2 regions of the Pseudoalteromonas sp. GB56 genome follow, and region 2 is predicted to be linked to the other one. Evidence: predicted binding sites of a transcription regulator. Region 2 holds the regulator's gene; the other holds the start of a gene.
What was found. The regulator NrdR, encoded in region 2, represses ribonucleotide reductase genes. The targets are predictions, from matches to a motif close to AAACACNANATNTNGTGTTT.
Positions count from the first base shown of each region.

Region 1: nrdA (class 1a ribonucleoside-diphosphate reductase subunit alpha) is a predicted target of NrdR. The motif match lies at 1,298-1,317, and genes of this name have one in related genera.

Region 1 covers NZ_JBPCHK010000001.1:2,150,292-2,153,433, forward strand. Annotated here, with positions in the region: gene gyrA (DNA topoisomerase (ATP-hydrolyzing) subunit A) at 1-64, opposite strand, end outside; gene ubiG (bifunctional 2-polyprenyl-6-hydroxyphenol methylase/3-demethylubiquinol 3-O-methyltransferase UbiG) at 259-969, shown strand; gene nrdA (class 1a ribonucleoside-diphosphate reductase subunit alpha) at 1,466-3,142, shown strand, end outside.
Region 2 covers NZ_JBPCHK010000001.1:2,776,652-2,779,793, reverse strand. Annotated here, with positions in the region: gene glyA (serine hydroxymethyltransferase) at 1-817, shown strand, start outside; gene nrdR (transcriptional regulator NrdR) at 909-1,358, shown strand; gene ribD (bifunctional diaminohydroxyphosphoribosylaminopyrimidine deaminase/5-amino-6-(5-phosphoribosylamino)uracil reductase RibD) at 1,360-2,505, shown strand; gene ACH19P_RS12935 (riboflavin synthase) at 2,508-3,142, shown strand, end outside.

The DNA of each region.
Region 1 (3,142 bases), 630 kb from region 2:
GGTAGGAATTCTTTAACTCATCTTCAATATTAACCGGAAGGACTTCATTGGCGAGATCAGTCATTGATATCACTTTCCTTCTTATTTGCGTCTACGGGTTAAATCACGAAGCTTCTTGCCTCGTCAGCCCAGCAGACCCATTGTCGTTATTATCTCGAACCATGCTATCACATAATTTTTGTTTTTACAGGCGCTAAATTTTTGCGATTTCATAAAATCCCCCCGTATAATGGCCTGAGAAACACGAGGAAGTTTTATATGACCGAACATCAAAATGTAGACAGCGCAGAAATTGCTAAATTTGAAGCCATAGCAGAGCGCTGGTGGGACATGGACGGAGAGTTCAAACCCTTACACGAAATCAATCCTCTGCGATTAGACTTCATTGCCCAATACGCACAAGGTTTGGCTGACAAAGAAACATTAGATATAGGCTGTGGTGGTGGCATACTGGCAGAGAGCATGGCGAAGTTAGGTGCGCAGGTTACCGGTATCGATATGGGTCGTGAACCACTCAATGTTGCGAAACTCCACAGTCTAGAAACAGGCGTTAAAGTTGCTTATCAACAAATAACAGCAGAACAATACGCAGAACAAAACCCTGAACGATTCGATGTTGTAACCTGTATGGAAATGCTCGAGCACGTACCGGATCCACAATCGATCATCGCAAGTGCTGCGGCACTGGCTAAACCCGGCGCTCACGTTTATTTCTCAACATTGAACAAAACCACCAAAGCCTATTTATTTGCAATTCTAGGTGCAGAAAAACTACTTAAGATGGTTCCAGAGGGTACTCACGACCACAGTAAATTTATCCGCCCGTCTACATTAATCCATTGGGCCGAGCAGGCAGGTCTGAAGGTAAGAAACAGTGCAGGTCTTAGCTACAACCCAATCACCAAACAATACACATTAGGTCATGACCTAAGTGTCAATTACATCTTGCATTTCGAAAAGCTTGCTTAACAACGAGTCAAAATCAATATTTGGTGTTTACGTAAACACCTCTTACACTATATCTGGTGTTTAGCTAAAATTTAAACACCAGATATAGTGCTTACTAAAGATCCGTTGTGCGAATCATGTGCTAATTGATGATAAAAAAATCATTCAATCATCACAGTAAAAAATCATTAAATTTGTATTTTTTGACGTTGATTTTCAGCAATTGACAGCATTAAAAATGCTATAAGGTTAACGACCACTAACAGACGCTAGTTATCCACAGATTGCTCATGTGATCAGCGCTTGCAAAAGGTTTAAGACCCCACTATCTTGTGAGTCACAAAGTTAAAAACACCATATCTAGTGTTTAAATGTTAAACAGTCATATTCATTTATGACCTGAGGTACGTTGCAGTGAGAGTTTACACGCCCCCTGCTCTTCACCTCAAACAGAGCTGAAAGTTACACTTTGACAGCTGTGCGCTATGACAACTAATTATAATTATGGGCTACGACAATGAATCAACAGTTATCTGTTAGCAAACGTGACGGACGAAAGGAAGCGTTGGATTTAGATAAGATCCACCGTGTTATTGCTTGGGCTGCTGAAGGTCTAAACAATGTCTCAGTATCACAGGTTGAATTGAAGTCTCACATCCAGTTTTATGACGGGATCCGTACTGAAGACATTCATGAAACGATCATTAAATCAGCTGCCGATCTGATCTCTAAAGATACTCCTGACTATCAGTATTTGGCCGCGCGTCTGGCTATTTTCCATTTGCGTAAGAAAGCATATGGTCAATTTGAGCCGCCGAAACTGTTTGATCACGTTGTTAAGCTCGTTGAAGATAAACGCTACGATCAACACCTATTAGCTGATTACACGCAGTCTGAATTTGAACAAATGGACTCGTTCATTGACCACGCTCGTGACTTAAATTTCAGCTATGCAGCGGTTAAACAACTAGAAGGTAAATACCTAGTTCAAAACCGTGTCACTGGTGATATCTATGAAAGTGCGCAGTTCCTATACATTTTAGTCGCAGCCAGCCTGTTCTCAGATTATCCAAAAGAGACGCGTCTTGATTACATCAAACGTTTCTATGATGCTGTGTCATTGTTTAAGATTTCACTGCCTACACCGATTATGTCAGGTGTACGTACACCAACACGTCAGTTCAGCTCGTGTGTATTGATTGAATGTGCCGATAGCCTAGATTCAATTAACGCTACTTCGTCAGCGATTGTAAAATACGTATCGCAACGTGCTGGTATCGGTATTAACGCAGGTCGTATCCGTGCATTAGGCAGCCCGATTCGCAACGGCGAAGCATACCACACAGGCTGTATCCCATTTTATAAGCACTTCCAAACAGCAGTAAAAAGCTGTTCACAAGGCGGTGTACGTGGCGGCGCTGCGACCCTATTCTACCCATTGTGGCACTTGGAAGTTGAGAACCTATTAGTTCTTAAAAACAACCGAGGCGTGGAAGATAACCGTGTACGCCACCTAGATTACGGCGTTCAGTTCAATAAATTAATGTATACACGCCTAATCAAAGATGGCTTTATCACATTATTCAGCCCATCTGATGTGCCAGGTTTGTACGATGCGTTTTTTGAAGACCAAGAGAAATTCGAAGAGTTGTACGTTAAATACGAACAAGATGAGTCAATTCGCAAGAAGCGTATCAAAGCAATTGAACTATTCTCAATGTTCTTACAAGAGCGTGCGAGTACTGGTCGTATCTATCTGCAAAACGTTGACCACTGTAATACTCACAGCCCGTTCGACGCCAAAGTTGCGCCGATTCGCCAATCTAACCTTTGCTTAGAAATCGCATTGCCGACTAAGCCTCTTAGCCATGTTAATGACGAAGAAGGTGAAATTGCCCTGTGTACACTGTCAGCATTTAACTTAGGTGCTATCGAGTCGCTAGATGAACTAGAAGAACTTGCAGAGCTCGCCGTACGTGCACTGGATAACCTGCTTGATTACCAAGAGTACCCAGTACCTGCTGCATTCAATGCAACTATGGGTCGTCGTACATTAGGTGTAGGTGTTATCAACTTTGCCTACTATCTTGCGAAAAATGGTAAGCGTTACTCTGATGGCAGTGCAAATGGACTGACCCACAAGACGTTCGAAGCAATTCAGTATTACCTGATGAAAGCATCAAACGAATTGGCG
Region 2 (3,142 bases):
AAACGAAGCAACTGGCGAAATCGATTACGATCAAGTTGAAGCGCTAGCGCTTGAGCATAAGCCAAAAATGATCATCGGTGGTTTCTCTGCGTACTCAGGTATCGTAGATTGGGCACGTTTCCGTGAAATCGCAGACAAAGTAGGCGCATACCTATTCGTTGATATGGCACACGTTGCTGGTCTTATCGCTGCTGGCGTATACCCAAGCCCGGTTCCTTATGCACACGTAATCACAACAACGACACACAAAACACTTGCGGGTCCTCGTGGTGGTCTAATCGTGTCTAACTGTGGCGACGAAGAGATCTACAAAAAGCTAAACAGCGCTGTATTCCCTGGTGGTCAAGGTGGTCCTCTATGTCATGTAATTGCTGCTAAAGCGGTTGCTTTCAAAGAAGCACTTCAACCAGAATTCAAAGCATACCAACAGCAAGTAGTTGCTAACGCACAAGCGATGGTAGCGGTACTTCAAGAGCGTGGCTACAAAGTAGTTTCAGGTAAAACTGACAACCACTTATTCCTTCTTGACCTAATCGACAAAGACATCACAGGTAAAGATGCGGATGCTGCACTCGGTAATGCAAACATCACAGTGAACAAGAACTCAGTACCAAACGACCCACGTTCACCGTTTGTAACCTCAGGTCTACGTATTGGTTCTCCAGCTATCACTCGCCGTGGTTTCAAAGAAGCTGAAGCAAAAGAGCTAGCTGGCTGGATCTGTGACGTGCTAGACAACATCGAAAGCGCTGACGTTCAAGCGCAAGTGAAAGAAAAAGTAAAAGCAATTTGTGCTAAGTTCCCTGTTTACGCATAAGGGCACAAAATAGCTATTACACAAACATTTGTGTATTATAAAGGCCGCAATTTTTGCGGCCTTTTTGTTATCTACAGGAAACCCGTTCACTATGCATTGTCCTTTTTGCAGCGCTAAAGATACCAAGGTTATCGACTCACGTTTAGTTGGTGGTGGGCACCAAGTTCGCCGTCGTCGCGAATGCATTGACTGCCATGAACGTTTTACCACCTTTGAAGGTGCAGAATTGGTAATGCCACGGGTGATCAAGCGTGATGGCTCTCGTGAACCGTTCAATGAAGACAAATTACAAAATGGCCTGCACCGCGCGTTAGAACGTCGACCAGTAAAAACAGAACAAATCGATGAAGTCGTGCATCAAATCAAATCACAAATTCGTGCAACCGGCGAGCGAGAAGTTAGCTCGCAACTCATCGGCGAGTGCATCATGGAAGCCCTCAAAGGTTTAGACAAAGTGGCTTATGTGCGTTTTGCGTCGGTGTACCGTTCGTTCGAAGATATTCGTGAGTTCGGTGAAGAAATCGCCCGCCTTGGAGACTAATATGACCTTCAGCGCAGACGATACGCGCTATATGCAACGCGCCATTGAGCTGGCATATCAAGGCCGTTTTACCACAACCCCAAATCCAAATGTGGGCTGTGTGCTGGTTAAAAATGGGCAAATTATCGGTGAAGGTTTTCATCAGCAAGCAGGAACACCGCATGCCGAAGTCCATGCGTTAGCCGCCGCCGGTGATAACACCGAAGGTGCAACAGCCTACGTAACCTTAGAACCGTGCAGCCATACAGGTCGCACAGGCCCGTGCGCAGGCGCGCTTATTAAGGCTAACGTCGCCAAAGTTATTTGCGCCATGCAAGACCCTAACCCACAAGTCAGTGGCAGAGGGATGAAAATGCTGGCTGATGCTGGCATTGAAGTGGCTTCAGGTTTATTAAGCAAAGAAGCAGAAAACCTAAATCGTGGCTTCTTAAAACGTATGCGCAGTAATATGCCGTATGTAACCGCTAAATTAGCTGCCAGTGTTGATGGTAAAACCGCATTAGCCAATGGCGAAAGCAAGTGGATCACAGGTCCTATTGCCCGCGCTGATGTGCAGCAGTGGCGTGCGCAGCACTGCGCCATATTAAGTGGTGCAGATACCGTAATAGTTGATAACGCCAAATTGAATGTGCGTTTAGATGAAACTACGCGTGCGCAGTACCTGCTCCCAGAGATACGCCAACCTATCCGGGTGATAATCGATAGCCAATATCGGCTCACTCCAGAGCTGGCATTATTCCAAGAGCCAGGTGATATTATTATCGTGCGTTCACGCACAGCGGATGTTTGCACTAAAGAGCTTGATAAACAGCCACAGTGGCCCAACAATGTAACCGAATTAAGCTGTGATGGCGCAGAGGGTGGCCACGTTAACTTAGCGGCACTTTTAACATTACTGGCCGAGCAGGAAATTAATTCTGTGTGGTTAGAAGCGGGCGCAACCTTGGTTGGTGCCATGGCGCAGCAGAACTTAATTGACCGTTATGTTGTGTATCTTGCGCCGAAGTTAATGGGCAGTGCAGCCAAAGGGCTAATAAATATTGGGCCGTTTAGTGCAATGACAGAGGTGCCCACCATGCAATTTAGCGATATCACCCAAATTGGTGATGATATTCGCCTTACCCTAGAGCAACAAAGAGTAGAGTAGCCATGTTCACAGGTATTATTGAAGCAACGGGAACCTTGGGTTCCTTGACCTTAGTTGATGGCGATTTAAAAGTACGCGTCCACAGCGATAACTTAGACATGAGTGATGTGGCGCTCGGCGATAGCATTGCAACCAATGGTGTGTGTTTAACCGTGACTGAAAAGTTCAGTGATGGATACAGTGCCGACGTGTCAAAAGAGACCTTGTCCTTAACACGCTTCGCCCAGTATCAACGTGGCCAACGTGTGAACTTAGAAAAAGCATTGCAACCTATTTCACGTTTGGGTGGTCACCTTGTTTCCGGTCATGTTGATGGAATTGCCGAAGTGGTAAAAGTGACCCCGAGTGCGCGCGCGATTGAATATTGGCTTGAAGCGCCAGAAGCGCTGATGAAATACATTCCGTACAAGGGCTCGGTGTGCATTGATGGTGCGAGCCTGACTGTGAATGAAATCAACGCGAACCAGTTTAAATTGACGATTGTGCCGCATACCTTGGCGCAAACGACTATTGCCGAATTCCAAGTTGGCACTAAGGTTAATTTAGAAGTTGACCAAATAGCGCGTTATTTAGAACGCCTTATTCAAGGAGCACAGGCTCCTAAGCAAGAATCATCTGTATCCGAGAGTTTGCTAAT